Regions from separate parts of the Nakamurella sp. GG22 genome, predicted to be linked through region 3. Evidence: riboswitches for the same ligand, from Rfam matches in the RefSeq annotation. Region 3 holds a riboswitch; each other region holds the start of a gene.

Region 1 (5,724 bases), on a different contig from region 3:
GCCGCCCACCTGGACCCGGCCACGGCAGACGCCGTCACCCGACTGCTGCTCACCGAAGCCGGGGATCGCAGCGTCGTCCTGGTCAGTCACCGGCCGTCGGATGTCGGCGCGGCGGACGAGGTCGTCGTGCTGGAGGGCGGCCGGCGGGTGCCGGCGACCGCGCGGCGGTCGGGATGACGTTCGCACCGCAGGCCGACCGACGCAGCAGGTGGCATACGGTTCTACTCGATGTAGAATCGTCCGGATTGAGTTGGTTATCCGGTGACGGGAGTGTCGATGGCGGGCCGCGGCGAATTGGAGCGCGCCGTCATCGAAGTGCTCTGGGACGCCGGGGAGCCGATGACGGCGCGAGCGGTGGTGGATCTGCTGCCCGGTCGGGAGCTTGCGGTCACCACCGTGCTGACGGTGCTGTCCCGGCTGGAGACCAAGGGCCTGGTGCGGCGCAGCCGGGACGGCCGGGCGCATTCCTACGAGGCGGTGGCCGACCGTGACGAGCACACCGCGGCGCTCATGCAGCAGGTCCTCGACACCTCTGCGGACCGCGACGCCACGCTCACCCGGTTCGTCGGGGGCGTGTCGGCCGAGGACGTCGAAGCGTTGCGGCGGGCGTTGGACGGCCGGTAGCACGTGATCTCCGGCGAGATCTCCGTGTCGTTGTTCGCAGTGCTCCTCATCGCGGTGGGACTCGTGCTCACCGCCCCGGTCAGCGAGCGGCTGGCCAGGGCCCGATGGCCGCGCCGATCACCGCGGCCTGCCCTGGTGCTCTGGCAGGCGGTCTGTCTGGCCGCCGGATTCTCCGTCGTCGCGGGACTGGTGGTGCTCGCCGTCGAACCGCTCGGCGACTGGCTGCTCGGCGGGGCCTGGAACTGGTTCGCCGCACTGCTGACGGGCTCGCTGGACGTGCCGGCGTGGCGGCTGGTCTGCGGCCTGCTCGCCGCCGTTCTCACGGCCGTGCTGCTGACGGTGCTGCTCCGTACCGCGGTGCTGATCGCCCGCCGGCGGCGCGCCCACCGGCAGGTGCTCGACCTGCTCACCGCCCCGGCGGAGCGACGGAACGGTGCCCGCCGGCTCGTCCGGCCCGCCGATGTCAGGATTCTGGATCACCGCGCCGCCGTCGCCTACACGCTGCCCGGATGGCATTCCAGGGTCGTGCTGTCCGCCGGTCTGGTCGACCTGCTGACCGACGCGGAGTTGGCCGCCGTCATCCAGCACGAACGGGCGCATCTGCGCGCCCGGCACGACCTGCTGGTGCTCCCGTTCCAGGCGTGGGCCATCGCCCTCGGCCGGGTACCCGGCGTCAGGCCGGCCGGTGGGGCGGTGTCCGAACTCACCGAGATGCTGGCCGACGACGTGGCGGCGAGCCGAACCTCCTGTGCGGCACTGGCTTCGGCGCTGGCGAAGGTCGCACTGTCGGGGCCGCCGCCGTTCGTGCCGCCCGACCGACTGGCCGACTCGCCGGCCATTGCCGGCACCGCCGTCGCCGACCGGGTCCGCCGGTTGCTGGACCCCCGTCCGCTGGCGCGCTGGCAGATCGCCCTGGTCTACCTCGCGTCCCTGGCGCTGCTGGCCATCCCGGCCAGCGTGCTGCTGCTGCACTGGAGCTGAACCCGACATCCGGCTCCGTGTGATCCCTGTACGCCGCAACAACGGATCGCCGTTCCTGGAGTAGCCTTCTCGCGGCTGATGGTCCGCAGAATCCTTCACCCTCACCGCATCGGCGGCGGTGGTGACGGGGCCGGTGGGACAACAGGGAACCCGGTGTGAATCCGGGACTGCCCCGCAGCGGTGATCGGGAACGACCGCCATCACCCCACCCCCGTGGGGTACAGCACTGGACGACAGCGTCCGGGAAGCGATGGCCAGTAGGAAGTCCGGCACGGTCGTTCCTCGATCGCGCCGGCAGCGCCCGGGAGTCCGAAGACCTGCCATCGGTACGTGGACCGCCGGTCCACGTCGTTCGGGACCGCGAGGGACGGTCGCGCGCGATCGGGCCACCCCGTGGTCCGTGCCGCTGGCTCCGAACCCGCCACCGCTCGGCCTGTCCAGGAGCCTTCTGTGCCTCCCCTCCACCCTGCCTCCAGGGTTGACCCCGACCACCCTCGCCACGATCACCCCCGCCACGACCCGACCCGGCCGCGTTCCAATGCGCGCACGGTGCGCCGCCGGGCGACCTCCCTGATCGGCGTCGTCGCCGCGGTGACGCTGCTCGCCGCCTGCAGTTCGTCCGAATCGTCCTCCAGCACGCCGACCTCGGCGGCGGCAACCGCCGAGAGCGGCAGTGCCGCAAGTGTTTCCGCCAGCGCCAGTGCCACCGGCTCCGCCGCCGCGACCTTCGACGACAAAGGCTGCATCACCGACTACACCGAGGGCGTCGACTACTTCCCGGCCAAGTCGCAGGTCGAGTACGCCACCAACTTCACCATCGAGTACGAGGACTCGTACCAGGTGTTGACGGTCAAGGAACCGACCCAGGGCGGGTCGGCGGAGTCCTACGTCCTGGTCCGTTGCGGAGCGCCGAAGCCGGAGCTGACCGGGGAACTGGCCGAGGCCACCGTCGTCACCACCCCCGTCACGTCGCTGTACTCGGGTTCCACCTCGCACCTGGGCAGCCTGGTCGCGCTCGACCAGCTCGACGCGTTGACCGGCGTGGGGTCGAAGGCCTTCATCTCCGAGAAGGAGGTCCTCGACCGGGTTGCCGAGCCGGGTGTCGTCGAGTACTCGGCGGCCGGCACCGTCGACGCCGAGGCGGTCGTCAAGGGCAAGCCCCAGGCCGTCATCACGGCGGGCACCGACGACCCGGCGTATGCGGTGATCAAGGCCGCCGGGATCCCGGTCCTGGCGAACGCCGAGTGGCTGGAGAACGACCCCCTCGGCCGGGCGGAGTGGGTGAAGTACTTCGCCGCCCTGACCGGGACAGAGGCCGCAGCGGCGTCCTTCTTCGACGGCGTCAGCACCGACTATGAGGCGCTCGCCGAAAAGATGAAGGACGCCACCGACGTCGCCGTGGTCCCCGGCCAGCCCTACCAGGGCACCTGGTTCGTCCCGGGCGGAAAGTCGTTCAACGCCAGGCTGATCGCCGACGCGGGTGGCACGACCGCATGGGCGGCCGACACCACGACGGGTTCGATCAGCACCGACGTCGAGACCGTCTTCGCCAAGGCGGGAACGGCGCCGGCGTGGCTGGCCAGCACCACCTGGACCACCAAGGCCGAGGCGCTGGCCGAGGAACCGCGGTTCGCCGAGTTCGAGGCGTTCAAGACCGGCAACGTCTGGAACGCGGCGAAGGACGTCACCCCGTCCGGCGGCAACAACTTCTACGAGCTGGGGGTCGTCCGGCCGGACCTGATCCTCGGCGACCTGGTCGCGATCCTGCACCCGGACCAGGCGCCCGGACACGAGTACGCGTTCTACCTGAAGCTCAGCTGACGATGCGGACACGGCCGGTACTGGTGTTGGCAGCGCTCGCGCTGCTGACCCTGGTGACGGCCGTGCTCGCATTCGGCGTCGGGTCGGTGCCCATCCCGCCGTCGGCGACGGTGCAGTACCTGCTCACCGGCGACGCCGGGGACCCCACCACCACGGTGCTGCTCGCCGAGGTCCGGATGCCCAGGGTGATCACCGCGATCATCGCCGGGGCGGGTCTGGCGGTCGCCGGCCTGCTGATGCAGACGCTGTTCGCCAACCCGCTCGCCGACCCCTACATCCTCGGGGTCTCCTCCGGGGCGGGGCTTGGCGTGGCGCTCTCGGTGCTCGGCACCGGCACCGCCGCCGGCGTGTTCGCCACCACCATCGGGGTCAGCGGCCGGTTCCGCACCGTCGTCGCCGCGGCCCTGGGTGCCCTGGCGATCCTGTTGCTGGTGCTCGCGCTGGCCCGGTGGGTGCGCTCGGTCGTCGCCCTGCTGATCATCGGGGTGATGATAGGGGCGGCCGCAGGGGCGCTGATCTCCTTGCTGCTGGCCTATTCCGACCCCGCGCGGATCCAGAAGTTCGTCCTGTGGGGGCTCGGTTCGGTCAGTGGCACCACCAGGGCGGACCTGTGGTTCCTCGGCATACCCGTGCTGGTGGGCATACTGCTGGCCGGCCTGGTGTCGGGGTCGCTCAACGCCCTGCTGCTGGGCGAGACCTACGCGGCGTCGATGGGCGTGGCCGTCCGCCGGCTGCGAACCATCGCGATCGTGGCCACCGCGCTCATCGCCGGCGCCATCACCGCGTTCTGCGGGCCGATCGCATTCCTCGGCATCGCGATTCCGCATCTCGCCCGGCTTGCGCTGGGTCGCGCCGACCATCGCCTGCTGCTGCCGGCGAGCGTGCTGATGGGCGCCGTCGTCTGCCAGGTCTGCGCGGTGATCGCGGTGCTGCCGGGCTCCGAAGGGGTGCTCCCGCTCAACGTGGTGACGGCCGCGATCGGCGCCCCGGTCGTCGTCGCCGCGCTGCTCCGCAGCCGGACGCTGGCGGCGGGTGCGGCATGAGCGGGCCGGTGGGCGACCTGGTGCTGAAGGGCGTGACCGTCGGCTACGCCGGCTCGGGCTGGCGGGCTGCGCCGGTGCTCGTGCTGCGTGACGTCGACCTCGTCGCGTCGGCGGGCCGGGTCACCGTGCTGCTGGGCCCGAACGGGTCCGGCAAGTCGACCCTGCTCCGGTCGGTGGCGGGACTGCAGCGGCTGTTCGCCGGTCAGGTGTTGCTCGCCGGCGCCTCACTGCTGGATCTCGAACCGCGCCGGCGGGCCGCCCGGGTCGCCGTGGTGCTGACCGAGCGGTTCGATCCTGGCCTGCTGCGGGGCGGTGACGTGGTCAGGCTGGGGCGTTACCCGCACCGCAAGAGCGCCGGCAACCTGACCGCCACCGACCGGTCCGTCATCGCCGACGCCATCGCCGCCGTGCACGCCGACGGACTGGAAGATGTTGCGCTGACGAGGATGTCGGACGGACAGCGGCAACGGATCATGATCGCCCGGGCACTGGCCCAGGAGCCGGCGCTGCTGCTGCTCGACGAGCCGAGCGCGTTCCTCGATGCGCCGGCCCGGATCGAACTGCTCGCGTTGCTGCGCCGGATCGCCACCGAGCGCGGCATCGCCGTCGTCGCATCCACCCACGACGTGGAAGCCGCGGTGCGGATGGGGCAGGACGGCTGGCTGATCGGACCGGGCGGCGTCGTCACCAGCGCGCCGGTCGAGCAGTTGGCGGCAGGCGGTGCCATCGGTCGCGCCTTCGACACCGCAGCGGTGACGTTCGAGCCGGACACCGGGATGTTCCGGCTCCGCTGACCGCCCCCGCTCCTGGACGACTCCGGTCAGCAAGCGGCCCGGTCGATCAACAGATCGACCGGGCCAACGTGCTCACGATGTGGACGGCGGGTCCGCCGTCCCCGAAGAATCTCTACTCCAGGTAGTCCCGGAGCACCTGGGACCGCGACGGGTGCCGCAGCTTGGACATCGTCTTGGACTCGATCTGCCGGATCCGCTCACGGGTCACCCCGTAGACCTGGCCGATCTCGTCGAGCGTGCGCGGCTGCCCGTCGGTGAGCCCGAAGCGCAGCCGGACGACACCCGCCTCCCGCTCCGACAGCGTCTGCAGAACGGCCTGCAGCTGGTCCTGGAGCAGGGTGAACGACACCGCGTCGACCGCGACGACGGCCTCGCTGTCCTCGATGAAGTCGCCGAGCTGCGAGTCGCCCTCGTCACCGATCGTCTGATCGAGCGAGATCGGCTCCCTGGCGTACTGCTGG
Region 2 (5,724 bases), on a different contig from region 3:
CAGCTCAGGGCACTCCGATCCCGGGGCACCGACTCCGCCAGCGCTGCGGCAAGCAATTCCGACACCAGAGCCCCCAGGGTCTTGCGCTCGACCGCCTGACGCCGCTTCAGTTCCGCGAACACAACCGGGTCGATGTCGATGGTGGTTCGCATGCATCTGATGCTACACATGAGTGCATCTGATGCACGCGATGATCATGCGGCCCAGCACAGCTTCTCGCGCGTGTCATCGGCGAGTCGTGTGCTGGGCCGCATGATCATCGGGCCGTCCGGACCCGCAGCTCGGTCAGCGGCCGGTGCGCACCCGGCCCGCCGCGGCAACCAGGTTCGTCAGGCTGGCCAGCGTCTCGGGGTACCCACGGGTCTTGAGCCCGCAGTCCGGGTTCACCCACAGCCGCTCGGCGGGGAACCTCGACACAGCGGCACGCAACCGGTCCTCGATCTCGCGCTCCGACGGCACCCGTTGCGAGTGGATGTCCCACACCCCTGGCCCGACCTCGTTCGGGTAGCCGGCACTGCTGAGGTCAGCGGTGATCGTCATGTCCGAGCGGGCCGCCTCGAGACTGATGACGTCGGCATCCATCTCGATGATGGCCGGCAGTATCTCGCCGAATTCGGCGTAGCACATGTGGGTGTGGACCTGGGTGTCGTCCCGTACCGCCGCGGTCGCCAGCCGGAACGCCCTGGTCGCCCACTCGAGGTACGCGGGCCGGTCGGCGCTGCGCAACGGCAATGTCTCGCGCAGCGCGGGTTCGTCGACCTGGATCACCGCGATTCCGGCGCTCTCCAGGTCGATGACCTCGTCGCGCAGGGCCAGTGCCACCTGGGTGGCGGTGTCGGCCAGCGGCTGGTCGTCGCGGACGAACGACCAGGCGAGCATCGTCACCGGTCCGGTGAGCATCCCCTTGAGCGGTCGGTCGGTCAGGCTCTGCGCGTATTTCGCCCACTCGACCGTCATCGGCTGCGGACGCTCGACGTCACCGACGATGATCGGCGGCCGGACATAGCGGGTGCCATAGGACTGCACCCAGCCGTGGTCGGTCGCGAGGAATCCGGTCAGCTGCTCGGCGAAGTACTGGACCATGTCGTTGCGTTCCGGCTCGCCGTGCACCAGCACGTCCAGGCCCAGGGACTCCTGGGTTCTGATCACGGACCTGATCTCATCGCGCATCGCCGACCGGTAGCCATCCTGGTCGAGTCGACCGGCCCGCAGCGCGGCCCTTGCCTGGCGCAGCTGGCTGGTCTGCGGGAAGGAACCGATCGTCGTCGTCGGGAGCTCGGGTAGCGCGAGCCGGCCGGCCTGAGCGAGATGGCGTGCGGGGTAGGGACTCTGCCGTGCGAGGTCCGTGTCGGTGACCGCCGCGACGCGGGACCGCACCGATTCGTTGCGGACGATGGCCGAGTGGGAGCGCGATTCGAGACCGGCCATGTTCACCCGCAGCTCACCCGCGATCGCGTCCCGGCCGTCGGCCAGCCCACGGGCCAGCACACTGAGCTCCACGAGCTTCTGCCGCGCGAAGGCGAACCAGCGGGCCACCTGCGGGTCGAGGCCGCGTTCGGCGGCCAGGTCGACCGGCACGTGCAGCAGCGAGCACGACGCCGCGACGTCCACCGTGCCGGCCAGGCCGAGCAGGGTGCCGAGCGTTCCGAGTGCACCGGCGAGGTCGGTGCGCCAGATGTTCCGCCCGTCGACGACCCCAGCCACCAGTCGTTTGCCAGGCAATCCGCCGATTGCCGCCAGCGCCGGGAGATTGGCGGCGGCTCGTCCGGTGAAGTCCATCGCGAGACCTTCGACATCAGAGCGGGCGAGCACCGGTAGTGCGTCGCCGAGCCGGTCGAAGTAGGACGCCACCAGGATCTTCGGCCGGTCCGCGGATCGGGTCAGCTCCCGGTAGGCATGTTCGACCGCGTCCAGCACCGCTCGAGGTTGGTCGAGGACGAGCGCGGGCTCGTCCAACTGGACCCAGTCCGCCCCTGCCGCGCGGAGCAGCCGCAGCAGTTCCACGTACAGCGGCAGGACCCGGTCCAGCGCGCCGAGCGGCGAGAAGTCCTGCGGCGCGCCGGGTTCCGGCTTGGACAGCAGCAGGAACGTCACCGGCCCGACGATCACCGGCCGGGTGGTGGCATCATCCTCCGCTGCCTCCGCCAAGTCGACCAACGGCTTGGCCGGATCGAGCACGAACTCCGTCTCCGGACCGAGCTCCGGAACCAGGTAGTGGTAGTTGGTGTCGAACCACTTCGTCATCTCCAGCGGAGCCGCATCCGCGGTGCCGCGCGCCATGGCGAAATAGCGATCCAGCCGTCCCTGGACGGAGTCCACCGCGGGCACCGCCGAGCGGTGCCTGGCCGGGATGGCCCCGAGCATCCATGCGGTGTCCAGCACGTGGTCGTAGAACGAGAAGTCGTTGCCCGGCAGTTCGTCCAGACCGCCGTCGCGCAGTTCGGCCCGCCGCCGGCGGCGAAGGTCAGCCGCAGCGCCGAGCAGTTCGTCGGCGGTGCTCCGACCGGCCCAGTACGACTCGATCGCCTTCTTCAGGTCCCGGTCGGCGCCCTGCCGTGGGTAGCCGTACACCGTGGCGACCGGCCGGTGACGGCGGTCGGGGGAAGCGGATTCGGTCATGGAACTCTCCTTCGCGAGTTCTCGGGTGACGACGAGAGGGGAGCGCGACGGGCAGGTTCCGGGCAGCACACCGCGGGACGAGCACCGGCGAGGACCCACCCACGAGGTCGGATGCCACCGCCCCGTGGTCACGGGACGGGCGGCCGGCAGGTCTTCGGACTCGCGGGCACGGCCGGCACTAATGCCGACCACCTACCGGCCGTCGCTTCCCGGACCTGTGATGCGTCCAGTGCTGATGACGGCTGTCGTTCCCACTCACCGCTGCGGGGCAGTCCCGGATTTCCACCGGGTTCCCTCTTGCCTCGACCGGCTCACCGTTCCCGGTGCACCGGCCGAACCAGCTGCACGGCCACCCTAGCGCGGCTGCCTCCGCAGAAGTTGATCATGCGGCCCAGCACAGCTTCTCGCGCGTGTCGTCGGCGAGTCGGGTGCTGGGCCGCATGATCATCGGGGGGAGGGTCCGCGCGGGGGAGGATCTGCGGGGGGGCCGCGCGGGGGAGGGGCGGGACGGGTCAGCGCGCCGCGCCGGCGGCCGCCGGAACCCGCTCGTGCGCCGGCTCGGGCGTCGGCGGTTCGTGCCCGTCCACGTCGAGCCGCGGCAGGATCCGGTCCAGCCAGGACGGCAGCCACCAGTTGGCGCGGCCCAGCAGGGTCATGGTGGCGGGCACCAGCACCATCCGGACGACGGTGGCATCGATTAGCACGGCGACCGCCATTCCGACGCCCATCATCTTGACCGTCGGGTCGGCGTCCAGGGCGAAGCCGATGAACACCGCGACCATGATGGCGGCCGCGCTGGTGATGACCCGGCCGGTGGAGGCCAGCCCCGCACGACGCTGCGCCGAGGATCCCCGGTGGCCAGGTAGTCCTCGCGGATCCTGGACAGCAGGAACACCTGGTAGTCCATGGAAAGCCCGAACAGGATGGCGAACATCAGGATCGGAACCCAGCTCGACACCGGTCCGGCATGCGGCAACCCGAGAAGTTCGGCGCCCCAGCCCCATTGGAAGACCACGACCATCACGCCGTAGGCCGCGGCGACCGACAGCAGGTTCAGCACAGCGGCTTTGAGCGGGACGACGACCGAGCGGAACACCGCGGCCATCAGCAGCACGGAGACGCCGACGACGAAGGCGATCACCACCCACAGCCGATCCGCCAGTCGTTCCGCGATGTCGGCCAGCGTGGGAGTGAGCCCGGTGATCATCACGCCGTCCGGCAACTCGCTCCGCAGTCGCTGCAGGAGAACGGTGGTCGCCTGGTCCTGAGGCCCGGTGGTGGGTTGCACGACAAGAACGGCGCCGGTGCCCGCCTGATTGATCACCGGCGGCGTGACGCCGGCGACCCCGGCATCACCGCGGATCTGGCCCACCAGTCCCGTCAACTCGGTGGCCGGCACCCGGCTCAGATCCACGGCCAGCACGAACGGGCCGTTCGCCCCGGGACCGAACTCCTGCGCCACGAGGTCGTACGCCACCCGGGTGGTGTTCGACTCGGGTCGGCTGCCGGCGTCCTGCGGCCAGGTGCGCAGACCGAGAACCGGTGCGGCGAGCAGGATCAGCAGACTCAAAGCGGCCAGGGCCCACGGCCACGGTCGTCGGCCGATCCGCTCGGCCCACCGGGCCGTCACGGTGGATGTGGCCGAGGGCGCGTCGATCGCTCCAGGCACGGGCACGGACACCCCGGAAGCGGTCAGCCGACGACGCTCGGACCGCCGCAGCGCCCGGGTTCCGACGAGCCCGCAGAGCGCCGGTACCAGCGTCACCGATGTCGCCATGACGGATACCACCACCAGCAGCGTGGCCACCCCCATTGACGTGTACGACGGCAGGTCGGCCAACCGCAGGCCGAGCAGCGACACCAGGACGGTGATCCCCGCGAACAGCACCGAGACACCCGCGGTGGCATTGGCTCTCGCCGCGGCCTCGGTCACCGGCAGGCCGCGTCGCAGGCCCTCAACGTAACGGGTGACCAGTAGCAGCGCGTAGTCGATGCCGACCCCGATGCCGACCATCGTCGCGACTGTCGGCGCGGTGGTGCTGACCTCGGTGACGGCAGCCAGCAACGCGATCAGCGACGTTCCGATGCCCAGTCCGACCAGCGCCACCGCGAGCGGCAGACCGGCGGCGATGACGGATCCGAAGGCGATCACCAGGATGACCAGCGCCACGACGATCCCGACGAGCTCGGCGACACCACCCGGCGGAGCGAAGTTCTCCGGTACCTGCCCGCCCAGCCCGACCCGAAAACCGCTGTCCTGCAGGGGCTGTGTCGCGGCAGTCAGTGCGTCAACGGCCTCCGAGCCCTTGAACGAGGTGACCGGGACGTCGTAGCGCACGCCTACCAGCGCCGTGTCCGCGTCGGCCGACAGCCGCATGGGTTCCACCACGGTGACGTGCGGCAGCGTCGACAGTCGACCGCTCAGCGCCTCGATGTCCGAGGTTGGCAGTGCGCCGGTGTCGCTGCGCACCAGCACCCTGGCGTCGGCACCGTAGGCTCCCTGGAAATTGGCGTCCAGGAAGTCGCTGCCCGCCTGCGCGGGCGAACCGGCGACCCGGTAGTCATCGCGGGGCTCGCCGCCCAGCGTCATCGACAGCGTGAGGGCAATGGCCAAGACCGCCAGCCAGCCCCCGATGACGCGCCATGGTCGGGCGGCGGCTGCGCGCCCGATCCGGTACAGCAATCCACTCATCGGTCCTCCTCGGATGCGCCGACCGCCCGGATGGGCATCGGTCGTTCGCGAGGAGAATCCCGCGGTCCCCTTGACAAGCCCTTGTCGCGCACTTGCCGTCCACCTGCAGCCCGGCGACACCGACGGCGGGATCTCGATGCGCGATTCGAGATGGCGAGAATCGACGTTCGTGGGACCGGAAAGCGGCGAATATCGCCATCTGGATTCGGCGATACTGCGGTGACGAGCGTTGCGCAAACTATCGACGCGCTGACAACCCGCTGTCATCGGCCAACTCGGCCAACCGCAGGCCCGCCCGATCGATCCAGGCCTGGTTCCCACATCGCCGCGCGACGTCGAGCGCGACGGCAAAATGCTCCCGTGCCTGGGCGGGTCGTCCCAGCATCGCCGCCAGGTCACCGAGCGCGGTGTCG
Region 3 (5,724 bases):
CTCCTTCTTGAGATCCATCATCTCGCTCATCCACGGGAACGGATTCTCGGTGGCGGGGTACAGCGGGGCGAGGCCGATCTGGGCGCACCGGCGGTTGGTGATGAAGTGCATGTAGGTCTCGCACTGGCCGGCGGACAACCCCAGCATTCCGGTCGGCATCGTGTCCCGGCCGTAGACGATCTCGAGTTCGCAGGCGGTGCCGAGCATCTGCCGTACCTCCTCCTGGAATTCGGCCGTCCAGAGATGTGGGTTCTCGATCTTGATCTGGTTGATGACGTCGATGCCGAAATTGAGGTGGATCGACTCGTCCCGCAGAATGTACTGGTATTGCTCGGCAATGCCGACCATCTTGTTCCGCCGGCCGAGCGAGAGGATCTGCGCGAAGCCGGTGTAGAACCACATTCCCTCGAAGATGACGTAGAAGGCGACCAGGTCGCGCAGGAATGCCTGGTCCGCCTCCGGGGTGCCGGTGCGGAAGTCCGGATCCTCCAGGGTCTGAGTGAATCGCAGTGCCCAGGCGTCCTTCTCGGTGATCGACGGGACCTCCCGGTACATGTTGAACAACTCACCCTGGTCCAGGCCGAGCGAGGTGCAGATGTACTGGAACGTATGTGTGTGCACGGCTTCTTCGAAGGCCTGCCGCAGCAGGTACTGCCGGCATTCCGGATTCGTCAGCTGCCGGTACACGGCGAGGACGATGTTGTTGGCCACCAGAGATTCGGCGGTCGCGAAGAACCCGAGATTCCGCTTGAGCATTTTTCGCTCGGCGTCGGTGAGCCCGTTCGGGCTCTTCCATAGCGCGATGTCGGCCTGCATGGACACCTCGGTCGGCATCCAGTGGTTGTTGCAGCCGGCCAGGTATTTGTCCCACGCCCAGGTGTACTTCAGCGGGAGCAACTGGTTGACATCGGCGCGGGCGTTGATCATGCGTTTCTCGCTGACCGAAACCCGGCCGCCGGCGGTGTCGATTGGGGTGTCGATGGGATTGGTGAGTGTGCTCATGATGGTGCCTTTCGCGGTCGTGACGGACTCACTGGCAGGCTTCGCAGTCGGGGTTGTCGATGTCGCACGCCTGCGCCTCGTCGGCGGCGACCTCGAAGGTGGGCGCGACGGCGTTGAGCTTGCCGTCGGTGCCTTGGAGGGTGGATTTCTCGACATGGCTGGCCGCCGCGGACCGCAGGTAATAGGTGGTCTTGCACCCGCTCTCCCACGCCGACTGGTACAGCAGGTCCAGCTTCCGGCCGTTCGGCGCGGTGACGTACAGGTTCAGCGACTGCGCCTGATCGATCCACTTCTGCCGCCGGGACGCCGCCTTGACCAGCCAGGATCCCTCGATCTCGAATGCGGTCGCGAACAGCTCCTTGACGTCGGCGGGAATGCGGCCGATCGGGGTCAGCGAGCCATCGAAGTACTTGAGGTCGGCGACCATCACCTCGTCCCACAGGTCGCGCTCCTTGAGCACCCGGACCAGATGCTCGTTGACGACGGTGAAGTCGCCGCTCATGTTCGACTTGACGAAGAGGTTGCGGTAGGTGGGTTCGATGGACTGGGCGACCCCGATGATGTTCGAGATCGTCGCGGTCGGGGCGATCGCCAGCACATTCGAGTTGCGCATCCCGACATCGCGGACCCGGGTTCGCAAGGTGTCCCAGTCGAGCCGACTGGTGGTGTCCTGCACCAGGTCGGTGCTGCCGTCGACCCGCTGCCGGTGCTCGGAGAGGATCTGAATGGAGTCGATCGGCAGGACGCCACGCGACCACAGTGAGCCGTCGAACGACGGGTACCTCCCACGTTCGGCAGCGAGGTCGGCGGAGGCCGAGATCGCCCAGTACGAAAGCTCTTCCATCGAGGTGTCGGCGAAATCGACCGCCGCATCGGAGGCATACGGCACGCCGAGGGTGTACAGCGCGTCGGCGAAACCCATCAGCCCGAGCCCGACGGGGCGGTGCCGCAGATTGGACCGCCGAGCCGACGAGATGGTGTACATGTTGATGTCGATGACGTTGTCCAGCATCCGCACCGCGGTGGTGACCGTGCGCCGTAGACGCCCGGTGTCGAGTCCGTCGCGGGTGACGTGCGCGGCCAGGTTCACCGATCCCAGGTTGCACACCGCGGTCTCCGCGTCGGCGCCGGCCCTGGTGTTCAGGGTGATCTCGGTGCACAGGTTCGACGAATGCACGACGCCGACGTGCTGCTGCGGCGAGCGCAGATTGCAGGCGTCCTTGAACGTGATCCACGGGTGCCCGGTCTCGAACAGCGTGGTCAGCATGCGCCGCCACAGCTGGACGGCGTCGACCCGGCGATGCACCCGGATCTCGCCGCGATCTGCAGCGGCCTCGTACTGCGCGTACCGCTCGGCGAAGGCGTTGCCGTACAGGTCGTGCAGGTCCGGGACCTCGTCGGGGGAGAATAACGTCCAGGTTCCACCCGCGCGGACCCGGCGCATGAACTCGTCGGGCACCCAGTGCGCGGTGTTCATGTCGTGGGTGCGCCGCCGGTCGTCGCCGGTGTTCTTCCGCAGATCGAGGAATTCCTCGATGTCGGCGTGCCAGGTCTCCAGGTAGGCGCAGACCGCGCCCTTCCGCTTGCCGCCCTGGTTCACCGCGACCGCGGTGTCGTTCGCGATCTTGAGGAACGGCACCACCCCGGACGAAAGCCCGTTGGTGCCCTTGATGTGTGCACCGATCCCGCGTACCGGTGTCCAGTCGTTGCCCAGGCCGCCGGAGTACTTGGCCAGCAGGGCGTTGTCCTTGATGGACGAGAAGATGCTGTCCAGGTCGTCGTCGACGGTGGTGAGGAAGCAGGAGGACAGCTGCGGACGGGCGGTGCCGGCGTTGAACAGGGTGGGTGTGGAGCACATGAAGTCGAAGCTTGAGAGCAGCCGGTAGAACTCGATCGCCCGGCCCTCCCGGTCGATCTCCCGTACCGCGAGACCCATGGCCACGCGCATGAAGAAGGCCTGCGGCAATTCGTACCGGGTGCCGTGATCGTGCAGGAAGTACCGGTCGTACAACGTCTGCAGTCCCAGGAAGGTGAACTGGTTGTCCCGCTGTGCGTCGAGTGCGGCTCCGATCCGGTGCAGATCGAATTCGGCGAGGACCGGATCCAGTTGTCCGAGTTTGATTCCGTGGCTGATGTACCGGGCGAAGTAGCCCGGGTAGAGGTCGGTCATCTCAGCGGCGGTCGGGGTTTCCGGTTGCCCGGTCAGGTGGGCCAGCGCCTCCTGCCGGAGAGTGTCGGCCAGCAGGCGGGCAGCGACCTGGGAGTAGCCGGGTTCGGTTTCCACCAGTGCCCGCGCGGCCATGATCGGGGCGAGGCCGAGTTCCTTGGTCGAGATGCCGTCGTAAAGGGCCGTTCTGGTGCCTGCCAGGACGGCGGCCTCGTCCACCTCCGGCAGATCCGCGCACGCCTCCGCGATGATGCGCCGGAGCCTCGCCTCGTCCAGCGGCGCCCGGGTGTCGTCCGACGCGACAACCGTGATCGTTTGGGCGACAGCACTTGTCGTGCCGTCCTGGCGGTCCGCGCGGGCCTTCCGGTGCTCCTCCCGGTAGAGGATGTAGGCACGGGCCACCGGCGCGTGGCCGCCGCGCATCAGCGCCAGTTCGACCTGATCCTGTACCTCTTCGAGGTCCACCGGCCGACCGGAATCGCCGTACCGGCGGAGCAGGGTGGTGGTGACCGCGTCCGTCATCTCGGTGACTTCCGCGCGCAGCCGGGACGACCGGCCGGCGGATTCCCCCTGAACGGCCAGAAACGCCTTGGTGATGGCCACGGCGATGCGGCCGGCATCGAAATCGGCGACGCTGCCGTTGCGGCGGGCCACCCGCATTCCATGGGCGGTAACGGGTTCCGACAGAGCTGTTCCGGGCAGTGTCTGGGTCATTGCTCTCTCCTCGCGAGCCGACTGAAGCCGGCGCGACCGGGGAGGAACGGACCGGCCCGACGCCGACGGCGGCGAGCCCGATTCCGCAGCGACCCTCCCACGGGGCACACCGACGCCGCGTGCCGACGGCACGCGCATCGAAGGCAGGTCTTCGGACTCGCGGGCACGACCGGCACGGATGCCGATCACCTACCGACCGTCGCTTCCCGGACACCTGGGCGTCCAGTGCTTGATGACGGCTTTCGTTCCCACTCACCGCTGCGGGGCAGTCCCGGGTTCGCACCGGGTTCCCTCTTGCCTCCGCCCGGGATTCAGAATCCCGGGCGGAACCTTCGACGCCAGAACCGTACATGTCGGGGCGGTGCTGGCTGGGGACCCCAACATGTCGTGTCGCGGCGTGTTCTGTGCCTCAGTCCGGAACCAGGGCTGCGATAGCGCTCACCTCGATCAGCGCGCCCGGAACGCCGAGGCCCACGACTCGCGCGGCGGTCACCAACGGCGGCGCGCCGGCCCCGGCCAATCGCGGTGCGATCGCGCCGTATGCGGCGCCGAGGTCGGCGTCCGCATCAATCAGCACCGTCCACTGCACGACGTCGGCGAGCGTGGCGCCAACCGCTTCCAGCGCGACGGTCACGTTGTCGATCGCCCGGACCGACTGATCGGCGACATCGCTCGAGACGACCGAGCCGGTGGTGTCCACACCGTTCTGGCCGCCGACGTAGATGGAGGCGGCGCCCGCTGGTACGACGGCGACATGACTGAACGCCGGGCTTCGGACGAGCCCGGCCGGCTGCAACAGGGTGATGTTCATGCCAGTCACGGTGCCATCAGTTCAGGACAGCCGGCGTCCGCTAATCAGAGCGGTTCCACATCGCTTCGCGCCAGCCGTTCTCGCTGTCGCTGAGCCGCTATCCGGCCCGGGCCGGGGACCAACTCGCGGGCACCGGCAACCGGTGCCATCCTCGATGACCATGAGCAGCGCCTCCTCGCGCCCCAGCATCTCGGTGATGTTGATCGTGTCCGACGCTGACGCAGCGGTGAGTTGGTACACGTCGGCGCTTGGTGCCGTCCCGTTGTGGGACCTCGGCGGCGTTGCTGGGCTCGACCTCGGTGGAGCCCCGTTCTTCGTCCACGAAGCCGTGCACGGCAAAGATCAAGAGCAGGGCCCGACAGCCGTCGGATTGACGACGACCCGGATCGAGGTGTTCGTCGATGAACCGAATGAACTGATCCAACGGGCTGCAGCCGCCGGCGCGACCGACGTGAAAGCGGTCAGCGCGCACGTCATGCCGTGGGGACTCCATCGTCAGGGTGGCTTTACCGATCCATTCGGTCATCGTTGGTCGGTGGGCGATCGCACCCCACTGCAACGATTCCCGACGCCGCCGTCGCAGTAAGCCTGCCTGCGGTGGTCGCGTTGCGGTAGGGATTTCTCTACGGTGACCGGATCCGTCTGTGCGAAGGGTCTTGCCGCGCGGGGGTTTGACTTTAGCCGCCTCCCTCCACATGTCGCTTCGCGGCCGCTGCTCCGGTTGTCCCCATGCGGTGGGTTGTCCACATTCCTTGGCTTCCAATGTTGGTGGTGTCGATCGGGTCGCAGGGTGGGGGCATGACGTTGGCGCGGACCTGGGCGGTCGCTCTGAATGGGATCACCGGGTACCTGATTGCGGTGGAGGCGGACCTGGCGGCGGGTCTGCCGGGGACGACGGTGATCGGGATGGGTGATGCGGCGGTGACCCAGGCTCGGGATCGGATCCGGGCGGCGGTGGTGAATTCCGGGCACAAGTGGCCGGACCGGCGGATCACTCTGGCGTTGTCGCCGGCGGCGTTGCCCAAGCGCG

What was found. Region 3 has a riboswitch for cobalamin ahead of ACVBEQ_RS25285 (ribonucleoside-diphosphate reductase subunit alpha). Riboswitches for the same ligand answer to the same signal wherever they lie in the genome.
Positions count from the first base shown of each region.
Region 1: another riboswitch for cobalamin. It lies ahead of ACVBEQ_RS18980 (ABC transporter substrate-binding protein); the one in region 3 lies ahead of ACVBEQ_RS25285 (ribonucleoside-diphosphate reductase subunit alpha).
Region 2: another riboswitch for cobalamin. It lies ahead of metE (5-methyltetrahydropteroyltriglutamate--homocysteine S-methyltransferase); the one in region 3 lies ahead of ACVBEQ_RS25285 (ribonucleoside-diphosphate reductase subunit alpha).

Region 1 is NZ_JBRIIO020000020.1:33,852-39,575, reverse strand. Features, by position in the region: gene cydC (thiol reductant ABC exporter subunit CydC) at 1-177, shown strand, start outside; gene ACVBEQ_RS18990 (BlaI/MecI/CopY family transcriptional regulator) at 277-624, shown strand; gene ACVBEQ_RS18985 (M56 family metallopeptidase) at 649-1,605, shown strand; cobalamin riboswitch at 1,708-1,944, shown strand; gene ACVBEQ_RS18980 (ABC transporter substrate-binding protein) at 2,155-3,426, shown strand; gene ACVBEQ_RS18975 (FecCD family ABC transporter permease) at 3,429-4,469, shown strand; gene ACVBEQ_RS18970 (ABC transporter ATP-binding protein) at 4,466-5,263, shown strand; gene ACVBEQ_RS18965 (RNA polymerase sigma factor) at 5,376-5,724, opposite strand, start outside.
Region 2 is NZ_JBRIIO020000020.1:78,259-83,982, reverse strand. Features, by position in the region: gene ACVBEQ_RS19160 (antitoxin) at 1-152, opposite strand, end outside; gene metE (5-methyltetrahydropteroyltriglutamate--homocysteine S-methyltransferase) at 286-2,619, opposite strand; cobalamin riboswitch at 2,748-2,945, opposite strand; partial or broken gene ACVBEQ_RS19150 (MMPL family transporter) at 3,132-5,311, opposite strand; gene ACVBEQ_RS19145 (BTAD domain-containing putative transcriptional regulator) at 5,550-5,724, opposite strand, start outside.
Region 3 is NZ_JBRIIO020000040.1:34,511-40,234, forward strand. Features, by position in the region: gene ACVBEQ_RS25280 (ribonucleotide-diphosphate reductase subunit beta) at 1-1,002, opposite strand, end outside; gene ACVBEQ_RS25285 (ribonucleoside-diphosphate reductase subunit alpha) at 1,031-3,883, opposite strand; cobalamin riboswitch at 4,009-4,232, opposite strand; gene ACVBEQ_RS25290 (RidA family protein) at 4,293-4,694, opposite strand; gene ACVBEQ_RS25295 (VOC family protein) at 4,855-5,280, shown strand; partial or broken gene ACVBEQ_RS25300 (YifB family Mg chelatase-like AAA ATPase) at 5,493-5,724, shown strand, end outside.